3 regions of the Salinifilum ghardaiensis genome follow, and region 1 is predicted to be linked to each of the others. Evidence: riboswitches for the same ligand, from Rfam matches in the RefSeq annotation. Region 1 holds a riboswitch; each other region holds the start of a gene.
What was found. A riboswitch is a leader RNA that binds a small molecule or an ion and turns the genes downstream of it on or off. The one in region 1 is predicted to bind cobalamin.

Region 1 (4,271 bases):
GAGCTGCGCGGCGGGGTAGGCGGCGGAGCCGACGAACTGCGGCAGGAAGGCCAGGCTGAACAGCAGCATCTTCGGGTTGGTGATGTTGCTGAGGAAGCCGCGGGTGAACGGTTTCGCCGTCTCGGCGTGCCGCGCGGGCAGCCCGCTGCGGGCCTCCCGTCGCGCCAACCAGAGCCCGCGCAGGATGCTCCCGGCCAGGTAGAGCAGGTAGGCCGCGCCGATCCACTTCAACGTGGACAGCACCGCCGGCTGCTGCGTGATGAGCGCGCCGAGCCCGGAGATCACCACGGTCATCTGCACCGCGCTGGCGCTGTGGATGCCGAGCAGGGCGCGCAGGCCGGCGCCCCGTCCCTGGTGCAGCGAGGTGCGCAGCAGGAGGAACGTGTCCACGCCCGGGGTGAGGATCACGACGAGGCTGGCGATCAGGAACGCGGGCACCGTGCTGAGATCCACGAACACGTCCTCCTCCTCACACGATCAGGTTCGATCTGCCGGTGGCTACCGGCACGGGTCGGGACGCGTCGGGTGCGCCCCGTTCGATGCAAAGCCCCCAGTGCGCACATCCATGTGCTCAACATGCCCATGGAGAGGAAAATTTCCGCGCTTTATCCATGGTAACGGGATTTTTTCCGGGAACCATGTGAGTTGTGCCTCCGCCCGGCGAGCGCGCGGGGGCACTACGGTGATCGGCTGGCGCAACCCGGTGAGAGGAGGCACCCCGTGGCGAGGTGCGACGGGAACGGAGACGCCGCCGGCGCCCCCGGTGCGGAGGCGGGTGGGCGCGGCCGGCTCGTGCGCGGTGCGGGCGTGCTCGGCGGTGTGGTCACCGTTCTGGCCGGGATGTCCCCGGCCGCGCAGGCCGTCACCGCCGAGCCGAAGGTGCTCGGCGGGGAGCGGAGCGACACGAGCCGGGCTCCGTGGGTGGTGGCGCTCACCGACGCCGAGGGGCGGCAGTTCTGCGGCGGCACGCTCGTGCGCCCCGGCAAGGTCGTCACCGCGGCCCACTGCACCGTCGACCAGCTCACCGGCGTCGAGCGCCCGTCGGAGGACCTGCACGTGGTGGCCGGGCGCAGCGACCTGCGCACCGACGCCGGGAGCGAGGCCACCGTCGCCGACGTGTGGCGCCACCCCGACTACCGCGACGTGCAGCACGGCGACGACATCGCGGTGCTCACGCTGCGCGACCCGCTGCCGCAGCCGACGATCGACCTCGTCGAGCCGGGTGATGCGGAGTCGTACCGCCCCGGCACGCGCGGCACCGTGTACGGCTGGGGCCGCACCGCCGAGTCCGGTCCGTCCTCACCCGTGCTGCGCTCCGCCGAGGTGCCCGTGGCGGCGAACGCGGAGTGCGCGGAGACCTACTCCGAGTACGACCGGTCCGCGATGTTCTGCGCCGGAGTTCCCCGGGGCGGCGTGGACTCCTGCGCCGGGGACTCCGGTGGCCCCTACGTGGTCAACGGGCGGCTGGCCGGCGTCGTCTCCTACGGCGACGGGTGCGGCCGCCCGGACACCCCGGGGGTGTACACCCGCACCTCGGGCTACGTCCCGCTGCTCGAGGGGCAGCTGTGAGCCCGCCTGCGAGCCGCCTGCGCGGTGCTCCGGCGCAGGCCGGGGCGCCCAGCGGCGCGCCCCCGGCGGGGTGGCGTGCCTAACGGTGCGGCGGGGTCGGGCGAACCGGGCGGGCGCTGCTGTGGTATCCACGAACAGGTGATACTTCAGCCGCTCGCGACTGCTGTCCACCGGGCGTACACCGCCGATCTGGACGCGACCGATTTCTACCGCATGCTGCGCCTGCGGGTCGACGTGTTCGTCGTGGAGCAGAACTGCCCGTACCGCGAGCTGGACGACCGCGATCTCGAGGAGACCACCCGGCACTTCTGGATCGACTCCGCCGACGGAGTCGTCCTCGGCTACCTCCGGCTGCTGGAGGAGCCCGACGGCACGTACCGCATCGGCCGGGTGTGCACCGAGGCGGGCGCCCGCGGCATGGGGCTGGCGCGCAAGCTGATGCGCGCCGCGCTCGCCGAGATCAGGCGCAGTCCGGCCGTGCTGTCCGCGCAGGTGGACAAGGCCGGCTTCTACCGCTCCTTCGGCTTCGTCGAGAGCGGTCCGGTCCACGACGAGGACGGCATCCCGCACGTCGACATGCGGCTGGCCGAGTGAGGCCAGGCCCCGGCCGGGTCGCGGACCTCCTGCGCAGCTCGGGTGGAGCGCCGCAGCGCGGAACGGCCCGGTGAGCTCCCGCGGGCTCCGTGGGACTTCTCTCCGATCGGGCCCGCTGTGTTGGATCCGTGATCGCGCTCTGCCAGGATGCTGGTGGACCTGCAGGAAACGGTTCCACGAGGGGGCGCCAGGGAAGCCGGTGCGAATCCGGCACGGCCGGCGCCACTGTGACCGGGGAGCGGACCTCCCGCGCGGGCCACCGGACCGCGGCGCACGGACGCCGCCCCGGGAAGGCCGGAGGGACGCGAGGATCCGGGAGTCAGGACACTGCCGCCCCTCGCCCCGACACCCCGGGCGTCCGAGACCGGAGGAAGGAAGACCTTGGTATGACTGCCTCGCCGCAGGCCTCCCGCGTGAGTCCGCGCTTCCCGTTTTCCGCCGTCGTCGGGCACGACGACCTGCGGTTGGCGTTGCTGCTGAACGCGGTGCACCCCCGCATCGGCGGTGTGCTGGTGCGCGGTGAGAAGGGCACGGCGAAGTCGACGGTGGTGCGAGCGCTGGCCTCGCTGCTGCCGGTGCTGGACGTGGTGCCGGAATGCCGGTTCGCCTGCTCCCCCGCGCAGCCCGACGCGCAGTGCCCGGACGGTCCGCACGCCTCCGCGGAGGCGCAGCACCGCGCGGCGCGCCTGGTGGAGCTGCCCGTCGGCGCCACCGAGGACCGGCTGCTCGGATCGCTGGACGTGGAGCGGGCGCTGTCCGAGGGCGTCCGCGCCTACCAGCCCGGCCTGCTGGCCGCGGCGCACCGGGGCGTGCTCTACGTCGACGAGGTCAACCTGCTGCACGACCACCTCGTGGACGTCCTGCTGGACGCGGCGGGGATGGGGCGCGCGCACGTCGAGCGGGAGGGCGTGTCCGTCTCGCACGCGGCGTCGTTCGTCCTGGTCGGGACGATGAACCCGGAGGAGGGCGAGCTCCGGCCGCAGCTGCTCGACCGGTTCGGGCTGGCGGTGGAGGTCGGTGCCGACCGCGAGGTCGGGACCCGGTCCGAGGTGATGCGCCGCCGCCTGGCCTTCGAGGACGACCCCGAGGGGTTCGCCGCGCGGTGGGCCGCCGAGGAGGCCGAGCTGGCCGAGCGGATCGCGCGGGCGCGCGACCAGGTGGGCAAGGTCGTCCTGCCCGACGCGGAACTGCGCCGCATCGCTGCGCTGTGCGCGTCGTTCGAGGTGGACGGGATGCGCGCGGACCTCGTGCTGGCGCGCACCGCGGTGGCGCACGCGGCCTGGCGCGGTGCGGACGCCGTGGCCGCCACCGACGTGGAGACGGCGGCGAAGCTCGTGCTGCCGCACCGGCGGCGCCGCGATCCGTTCGACGAACCGGGTGTGGACGACGACCAGCTGCAGCAGGCGCTCGACGACGCCGCGCAGCACGCGGACGAGCCCGGTGACGACCAGGGCGGCGGTTCGGACGGCGACGGGGACGACTCGGGCGGAACGGACGGCGACGGAGGGCCGGACGACGAAGGGCCGGACGACGGTGGTCCCGATGACGACGGCCCCGGCGGCGGCGCGCCCGAACCGGAGGAGCAGCAGGCCTCGGCGCCCTCCTCGCAGTCGCAGGGGCAGGAGTCCGAGGACTCGGACGGTTCCTCGCCGGCGCCGCAGGAGCGCCGCGCGCCGGCGCCCGGGTCCGAGTTCCGCGCGCGCCTGCTGGAAGTTCCCGGCACGGGGGAGGGAGCTCCCGGCCGCCGCAGCCGCGCCCGCTCGCGCACGGGACGCGGGGTGCGCGCCTCGTCCCACGAGGGGTACGGGGTCCACCTTCCGTCCACTGTGGTCGCTGCTGCTCCGCACCAGCACGCGCGGGGGCGCAGCGGCCCCGGTCTGGTGGTGCGCAACGAGGACGTGCGCCGCACGGTGCGCGAGGGGCGCGAGGGGAACCTCGTGCTGTTCGCCGTGGACGCGTCCGGCTCGATGGCCGCGCGGGAGCGGATGTCCGCGGTCAGCGGCGCGGTGCTGTCACTGCTGCGGGACGCCTACCAGCGCCGGGACAAGGTCGGCGTGATCTCCTTCCGCGGGGAGTCCGCCGAGGTGGTGCTGCCACCGACGTCCTCT
Region 2 (4,271 bases), 1.5 Mb from region 1:
TTCAAACCCTACCCGGTGTGCCGGTGGGCGCATCCTGCCATCGAGGCGGTGCTCGGCCCGATGCGAGCGTCCGACGTCGGGTGCCGGGAGATCGCGCGGATCGACGTGCGCACCTTCGCGGCCGCTGCCCGGCTGGCCGCCCGGGAACCGGCGAGCACCGAGCAGGCGCAGTACAGCCTGCCGTTCGCCGTGGCCGCCGCGGCGGTGCACGGGCGGGTCGGCGCCGAACTGCTGGCGGCGCCGAGCGGGGCGGGGGCGGAGTTGCGGAGGCTGAGCCGGTCGCTGCGCGTGCAGGTCGCGCCCGAGTTCGAGCGGGTCTTCCCGGAGCAGCGCTGGGCCGAGGCGACGCTGGTGCTCCGCGACGGCCGCAGTCTCCGGTCCGGAGCGGTCTCGGCGCCGGGCGGTCCCGAATCACCGATGACGGGGCGGGAGATCACCGGCAAGTTCCGGAACCTGGCCGCACCCGTGCTGGGACGTGAGCGTGCGGAGCGGATCGCAACGCTCTCCGGCGAGATGGGCCGGCTGCCGGACGTGCCGGAGCGCTACGACGCGCTCCTCGCCGAGATCACCGGCCCGCTGTGAGGTAGTTCCCGGGGCTGCGGGCGCCCGGTGCGTGCTGCGGCTCGCGCTTCGCGAGCGCGCTCGGCCTGTCGGAGCACCGCCGACAACCCCGAGCGCGGGAACGTGCGACCGCAGTCGCGCTCACGCGTGGTGGTCGACGATGTCGTACTCCTCCCACCGCAACTCCTCCATCCACTGTGGTTCGCCGGAAGCGCTTCACACCGCGGCCGGGCGCACGGGGAGTTCGAAGTGGACGGACGGGCTGTGCCGGCCGTCCTGCCGCCCGTCGTGGATCTCCGTGGCCAGGCTGCGCCAGAACGGTTCCGCCCCGTCCACGGCCGGGTTCGTGTGCAGGTAGAGCGTGGTGTACTCGGGGGCCGCGGCGACGAATTCGCAGGCGAGGCCGACGAGCGCGCGGGCCAGGCCGTTCCTGCGGTGCTCGGGGCGGACGTAGGTGCGGAAGATCTGCGCCGTCTCCGCGGTGCCGTAGCGCTGGGCGATCCACTGTGGATGCGGTGGGCTCTTCGGCCCGTCCGAGCGCACGGATGCGGTTCCGACGACCTCGTCTTCCAGCGCGGCCACGAACAGGGCGTGGCCGGGCGTGCGGAAGTAGGTGTCCTCGAGGTGGATCACGTCGGCGTGCCAGCTGGGGACGTAACCGTGGCCGAGCACGTGGTAGAAGGTGTCGAGCATGAGCGTGCGCGCTCCCTCGACGTCGTGCAGGCGTGCGCGCCGCACGGTGTAGTCGCCGAGCGCTCGATCGCTTCCCCCGGGCATGTCCTGGCTCCTCGAACGTCCGTTCCGATCCACGTGTCCGAGACTAATGCAACACGCTTGCAACAGCAAAATCGATGCTGAAAGCGCGGGATTCCGCGGGGAACAGCTGCTCATGCCGGGTTCGGCGGTGCGCGGGCGCTCCGGTGGCACCGGCGGGGAACCGCTCGGGGCGGCTTGACATCCGGTGGGGCGGCTGCGTACTTCTGGATCACGTACTGCGACGGCGACCAGGAAGCCGGTGCGAATCCGGCACGGTCCCGCCACTGTGAGTGGGGAGCTTCCCTCCACCCGCGGCCACTGCCGGAGAGCCCGGTGGGAAGGCCGGAGGGGCGGCGAGAATCCACGAGTCAGGACACTGACGCCGTCGCGCCGACTCGAAGCGGGGTCGCGGAGCCCCGAAGGAGGTACACAGGTGCGTCACGACACGTGCACCGCACGGCCGTCCCCGAACGACCCGCGTGCGGCGGTGGACCCGCAGGGCGCGTGAAAAGCCCCGGCACCGCTGGCAACCCCTCAACTCACGTGGATCGTACGGAGACGACTGTGCTTTCGACCGCTTCGGCCCCGGCCGGACGCAACGGAACCTCGCCGGACCTGCTGGCGCAGCGCGCGCTGGGCGGGCAGTTCGCGCGGGACCGCGACGACCTCCCGCAGTCCTTCAGCGCCTCGGTCGCGTTCCTGACCGTGCAGGGCTCGCAGCACTCCGGCAGGAGGAGCAGCTACGTCAACACGGTGCTCAGCATCCGCGTGCACGATGCCGTGGGCTCGTGCGCCGTGGAACCCGGTGAGCTCGGGGAGCGGGAGGTGCAGGAGATCGTCGGCTGCCGCGTCGACGCCCTGCTGTCCCACCCCGAACCCGCCGTGCGGGTGGCCGCGCTCGACGCGTACCTCACCTGCGTGCGACCGCACATCAGCGACCCGCGGAGGAGGACGGTGCGGCTGCCCCCGGGAGGTTCGCTGGAGAAGTCCACCGCCCGGGCCCGGGCGGTCGCGGAGCTCGTGCACGTGCCCGCGGGCGGGCGCGTCGCCGTGATCGGCGTGGTCAACTCGCTGCTGTCGGCGCTGCGCGAGCGCGGTGTCGACTACGTCGCCTGCGACCTCAGGGGCGGGCGAACCGAGTGGGACGAACCGGTGCTGCAGTGCCACCGGCAGGCGATCGGCCGAGCCCGGGCGGTCCTCGCCTCCGGGATGGTGCTCGGCAACGACACCTTCAACGAGATCGCCGGGCTGTGCCGCGACCGCGGTCTCGCCCTGACGATGTTCGCGCAGACCGGCAGCGCGGTCGCGCGGGAACTGCTCGGTTCCGGCGTCGACGCCCTGTCGGCGGAGCCGTACCCCTTCTTCTGGCTCACCGGCGATGCCACCGAGATCCACCTCTACTCGGCCGCGGGCGGTGGTCGGCCGTGACGCTGACGCACGCGGGCGCGAAGACCGGCGGCGCCAAGTGCCTCTCCCTGCTGGACCTGATCGGGAACACCCCCGCGGTGCGTGTGGACACTCCGCTGCCGCGCCGGCACCCGGGGTTCTGGGCCAAGTTGGAAGGACTCGCTCCCGGGACCATGAAGGCCCGAGCGGCGTTGTCGATGCTGGACGGAGCGCGCCACCGGGGCGAGCTGCTGCCCGGAGCACCGGTCGTGGAATCCAGCAGCGGGACCCTGGCCGTGGGACTGGCCTACGTCTGCGCGGCCCTGGGGCACCCGCTGGTCATCGTCGCCGATGACGAGCTCGACGGGATGACGCGCGCGCTGCTGCGGGCGCACGGCGCGCGCGTGGAGGTCGTGCGCCAACCCCACCCGCGGGGTGGCTGGCAGCGGGCGCGGCGCGACCGGGTCCGCGAACTGGTGGACTCGCTTCCCGGCGCGTACTGGCCGGACCAGTACAACAACCCGGACAACCCCGCCGGTTACCGGGGGCTGGGACTGGAGCTCGTGGACCAGTTCGACCGGTTGGACGCCGTGGTGTGCAGCGTCGGCACCGGTGGGCACAGCGCCGGCATCGCCGCGGTGCTGCGCGAGCACCGGCCCGAGGTGCGGATCGTGGGCGTGGACGCGCCGGCCTCGACCGTGTTCGGCCATCCCGCCGGAGAGCGGCTGATGCGGGGCTTGGGCAGCAGCATCCACCCGGGCAGCGTCGACTACCGCGCCTTCGACGAGGTCCACTGGGTGGGCGCGGCGCAGGCCGTCGACACGTGCCGCAGGCTGGCCGGGCACGCCTTCGCCACGGGCGGGTGGAGCACCGGCGCCGCCGCCACGGTCGCGGCCTGGTGCGCGCAGCAGGCCGGCCTGCACGAGGTGGTCGCGGTCTTCCCCGACGGTCCCCACCGCTACTGGGACACGATCTACGACGACGATTTCCGCGAGCGCAACGGATTGGACGGGCACAGCGCCGCGGAGCCGGTCGAGGTCGACGACCCGGCCGCCGCCGCACCGCTGGGGTGGAGCAGGTGCGGCACCATCACCGACCCCTGCCCCCGGCGGAGCTCGGCGCGCGAGCGCTGCGACGTGTGCGAAGAGGACGAGAACTCGTGAGAACAAGCGGATTCCGGATGCTGTCGTGGCCGGCGAGGCTGCTGGTGATCAACCAGTTCGGGATCACCCTGGGCTTCTACATGCTGCTGCCCTTCCTCGCCTCCTACATGACCGACGACCTCGGATACGGTGCCGCGCTGGTCGGTGTGGTGCTGGGGGTGCGGAACCTGAGCCAGCAGGGCATGTTCCTGCTCGGTGGAACCGCTGCTGACCGGTTGGGCTGCCGCCCGATGATCATCGCGGGCTGTGCGCTGCGCGTGCTGTCGTTCGGGTTGTTCGGCGTGCTGACCTCCCTGCCGGGGCTGGTCCTCGCCACGGTGCTCACCGGGCTGGCCGGGGCCCTGTTCAACCCCGCCGTGCGGACCTACCTGATGCACGAGGCCGGCGATCGGCGTGCCGAGGCCT
Region 3 (4,271 bases), 1.2 Mb from region 1:
CCGCACGTACAGCTTCAGCTCGATCACCAAGGCCATCCGGCTCATCGAGAGCGGGGCGCGGTTCCTCGCCACGAACCCGGACGAGCTGGGGCGCGGCCGGGAGGGCTCGCTGCCCGCGACGGGCGCGGTCGCCGCGCTCATCGAACGCGTGACCGAGCAGCCGCCGTACTACGTCGGCAAGCCCAACCCGCTCATGCTGCGCTTCGCCCTGCGCACGCTCGGTGTCAGCGCTGACAGCACCCTGCTGCTCGGCGACCGCATGGACACCGACATCCGCTCGGGCATGGAGGCGGGCATGCGCACGATCCTCGTGCTCTCCGGCCTCTCCGGCCAGGACACCGCGCGCCAGTACCCCTTCCAGCCGGACAGGACGATCACCTCGGTGGCCGACATCGTCGACCACGTGCACGATCCGTTCGGCGGTTGACGGGGGCGGGGCACCCCGTCCCGGGGCGACTGCCGCCGGGACGGCCGGGAACCCCGGGACGACCGGGGCGCTCCGGAGCTGCCGGGTCACTCCGCGGTGAGCGTCGCGATGAGCTCACCGCTGCGCTGCTCCGGCAGCGAACGCGCGAGGTCGGCCAGCGCCAGCATCCCGACGAGGCGGTCGCCGTCGATCACCGGCAGCCGGCGCACCCGGTGCTGCCGCATCGTCTCCAGCGCCTCCTCGGCCGAGTCGTCCGCGCCGATGGTCACCGCCTCCTCCTGGTTGAGGTCACCGGCGGGGAAACTGCTCGCATCGCGGCCCTGACCGACGACCTTGACGATCACGTCCCGATCGGTGATCACGCCCTTCACCCTGTCGTCGGGTCCGCAGATCGGCATCGACCCCACCCCGAGATCGGCCATCATCCGGGCCGCTTCGCGCACCGGTTGGTCACTGCGCACGCAGTGCGTCCCCGGAGTCATCAACTCGCGAGCCGTGGTCATCGCTCCTCCTCTCAGCTTTCGCCGCCTCCCGGCGGCACCGCCCGAGGGATGCCGCCGCACGCCCTGCCCCTACCCCGCCGGGCGGAGCGCCACACCCGCCCCCGTTCTCCCCGGCCCCGCGCGGGTGGGGCGCGGCCGATTGCCGCCGCGGTGTCCACCGTGGTCACCGCGGCGGGGCGAGCACCCGCGCACGGGTGCGGGTGCGACCGCTGTGGCGCGGATCTCCTCCGCGCCGGTCCCGCCGCGGAACTCCACGGCAACCGGGGCGCCCCCGCCGCCCGGGAACCGCTGCGCGGCCGCGGCGGTCTTGTCACACGCCGCCGAGCGGGTAGTCTCATGCGTGCTGGTGGTTCGTGCGGCCGCGCCGGGTTTCCCGGCGGAGGGCGGCACGAGGCAAGAGGGAACCCGGTGCGATTCCGGGACTGCCCCGCAGCGGTGTGCGGGAACGAACGCCGTCCCCGACCGACGGGTCGGGTGGGCACTGGGCCGAGCGCCTGGGAAGCCGACGGCGCGTAGGAACCTCGGACGAGCTCCGAGAACGCCCGCGAGTCCGAAGACCTGCCACCGGTGCGCGCGTCACCGCGACGTGCGCGTGTCCGAGGTCTCGAGGGAGGACCCTGCGGGCGATCGGCACCGGTGCGGCCCGCAGTTGCGCGCACCGCACGTGCCGGTGGTCAGGCACATCCCCCATCGGACTTCGGCGTCCCCGTGTCGTCGAACCGAGGAGAAGCGTTGACCAGCACCATCGGATCGACCGTCCTGGGCTACCCCCGGATCGGTCCGAACCGAGAACTCAAACGTGCCCTGGAGCGGTACTGGAACTCCCGCATCAGCGAGGCCGACCTGCGCAGCACCGCGCGGGACATCCGCGCCGGCACGTGGCGCACGTTGGCCGATGCCGGGCTGCGCTCCGTGCCGAGCAACACGTTCTCGTACTACGACCAGGTGCTCGATGCGGCGGTGACGTTCGGCGCGGTACCGCGCCGCTACACCGAGCTGGGCCTGGACCCGCTCGGCACGTACTTCGCCATGGCGCGCGGTGCGGAGTCCACGCCGCCGCTGGAGATGACCAAGTGGTTCGACACGAACTACCACTACCTGGTCCCGGAGATCGGTCCGGACACGCGGTTCGCGCTGTCCGACACGACCGTGGTGGACCAGTACCGCGAGGCGGTCGGCGAGGGCGTGAGCACCCGGCCGGTGCTCGTCGGGCCGGTGACGTTCCTGCTGCTGTCGAAGCCGGCCGAGGACGCGCCGGAGGGCTTCGCTCCACTGGACACAGTGGATGACCTCGTCAGCGCCTACGCCGACCTGCTGGCCGAGCTGCACCGGGCCGGCGTGCCGTGGGTGCAGCTGGACGAGCCCGCCTTCGCCGCGGATCGCACCGCGGAGCAGCTGCAGGCCCTGCGCTCGGCCTACGCCCGCCTCGGCCAGCTGCAAGAGCGACCGAAACTGCTCGTGGCCGGGTACTTCGGCGATCTCGGCGAGGCGCTGCCGATCCTGGCCGACAGCCCGGTGGAGGGACTCGCGCTCGATCTCGTCTCCAGCCCCTCCACAGTGGAGGAGATTCCGAAACTGACCGGCTTGCGCGACAAGTCGGTGGTGGCGGGCCTGGTCGACGGGCGCAACATCTGGCGCACCGATCTCGACCGGGCGCTGGCGACCGCGGAGCGGCTGCGCGGATCCGCGGGCGAACTGGCGGTCGGGACCTCGTGCTCGCTGCTGCACGTGCCCTACGACGTCGAAGCCGAGACCGAGCTGGACCCCCAGGTGCGCTCGTGGCTGGCCTTCGCCGAGCAGAAGCTCGAGGAGGTCGTCACGCTGCACCGGGCGCTGCACGAGGGCCGCGACAGCGTCTCCGGGGAACTGGCAGCTGCGCGGGCCCGCGTGGACGACCGCGCGCACGCCGCCCGGGTGCACGACGAGCGCGTGCGCGCCCGGGTCGCCGCGCTGCGCCCCGGTGACGCCCGCCGGGAGGAGTACGCGCGGCGTCGGCAGGCCCAGCAGGAGGCGTTGCGGCTGCCGCCGCTGCCGACCACGACGATCGGTTCGTTCCCGCAGACCGGTGACGTGCGCAAGGCGCGGGCCGCGCTGACCGCGGGCACCATCGACCGGGAGAGCTACCGGCAGCGGATGCGCGACGAGATCACCGGCGTCATCCGGCTGCAGGAGCGGCTCGGGCTGGACGTCGTGGTGCACGGTGAGCCGGAGCGCAACGACATGGTCCAGTACTTCTCCGAGTACATGGAGGGCTTCGTCAGCACCCGCCACGGGTGGGTGCAGTCCTACGGGTCCCGCTGCGTGCGTCCACCGATCCTGTTCGGCGACGTCTCGCGGCCGGCTCCGATCACCGTCGAGTGGAGCACCTTCGCCCAGCAGCAGACGGACAAGCCCGTCAAGGGCATGCTCACCGGGCCGGTGACGATGCTGTCCTGGTCGTTCGTCCGCGACGACCAGCCGCTGGCGGACACGGCACGGCAGGTGGCGCTGGCGATCCGCGACGAGGTCGCCGATCTCGAAGCGGCCGGCATCGGCGTGGTGCAGGTCGACGAACCCGCCCTGCGCGAGCTGCTGCCGCTGCGGGCCGCCGACCAGCCCGCCTACCTGGACTGGGCGGTGCACGCCTTCCGGCTGGCCACGTCGGGCGTCGCCGCGGGCACCCAGATCCACACGCACCTGTGCTACTCGGAGTTCGGCGACGTCATCAACGCGATCGTCGACCTGGACGCCGACGTCACCAGCATCGAGGCGGCCCGGTCGCGGATGGAGGTGCTGACCGATCTCAACGCGGTCGGCTACGGCCGCGGCATCGGTCCCGGCGTGTACGACATCCACTCCCCGCGGGTGCCGGACACCGCGGAGATCGCCGCGCTCGCCGACGAGGCGCTGCGCGCCGTTCCCGCCGACCGCCTCTGGATCAACCCGGACTGCGGGCTGAAGACCCGCGGTTACGAGGAGGTCGAGGCCGCGCTGCGGAACATGGCCGACGCGGCGGCGAAGGTCCGCTCGACCCTGCCGCGGTGACGGCTCCTATCGGCCCTGCCGCGGTGACGGCTCCGGTCGACCCCGCGGTGGCGGTCCTGTCGCGGTGACCGCGCGTCGCGGGCGGGCGCCTCCCCCACCGCTCGCCGTCCGCCCGCGGCCGACCGCAGCCGTGCTGCCCGCCGCACGCGAACGCGGCGCCGTCCCGGTCCTGCCGGGGCGGCGCCGCGCGTGTTCGGACGGGCGTGTTCGGACGGGTCAGCCCTGCTGGGCCGCACCGGCACCGCTGACCGGCAGCACCGGCTGCGCGATGGAGATGTTGTGGCGGTCGAGGTCGGTCTTGAGCTGGGCGCGGAGCC

Region 2: another riboswitch for cobalamin. It lies ahead of ACVGV0_RS11020 (Rossmann-like domain-containing protein); the one in region 1 lies ahead of ACVGV0_RS17950 (magnesium chelatase subunit D family protein).
Region 3: another riboswitch for cobalamin. It lies ahead of metE (5-methyltetrahydropteroyltriglutamate--homocysteine S-methyltransferase); the one in region 1 lies ahead of ACVGV0_RS17950 (magnesium chelatase subunit D family protein).

What each region holds. Positions count from the first base shown of each region.
Region 1 covers NZ_CM137101.1:3,939,043-3,943,313, reverse strand. Annotated here, with positions in the region: gene ACVGV0_RS17965 (LysE family translocator) at 1-459, opposite strand, end outside; gene ACVGV0_RS17960 (S1 family peptidase) at 721-1,569, shown strand; gene ACVGV0_RS17955 (GNAT family N-acetyltransferase) at 1,708-2,163, shown strand; cobalamin riboswitch at 2,355-2,491, shown strand; gene ACVGV0_RS17950 (magnesium chelatase subunit D family protein) at 2,550-4,271, shown strand, end outside.
Region 2 covers NZ_CM137101.1:2,399,841-2,404,111, forward strand. Annotated here, with positions in the region: gene ACVGV0_RS11010 (MmgE/PrpD family protein) at 1-582, shown strand, start outside; gene ACVGV0_RS11015 (GNAT family N-acetyltransferase) at 778-1,338, opposite strand; cobalamin riboswitch at 1,517-1,716, shown strand; gene ACVGV0_RS11020 (Rossmann-like domain-containing protein) at 1,882-2,745, shown strand; gene ACVGV0_RS11025 (PLP-dependent cysteine synthase family protein) at 2,742-3,866, shown strand; gene ACVGV0_RS11030 (MFS transporter) at 3,863-4,271, shown strand, end outside.
Region 3 covers NZ_CM137101.1:2,736,567-2,740,837, forward strand. Annotated here, with positions in the region: gene ACVGV0_RS12555 (HAD-IIA family hydrolase) at 1-427, shown strand, start outside; gene ACVGV0_RS12560 (CBS domain-containing protein) at 514-930, opposite strand; cobalamin riboswitch at 1,261-1,510, shown strand; gene metE (5-methyltetrahydropteroyltriglutamate--homocysteine S-methyltransferase) at 1,663-3,954, shown strand; gene ACVGV0_RS12570 (mechanosensitive ion channel family protein) at 4,171-4,271, opposite strand, start outside.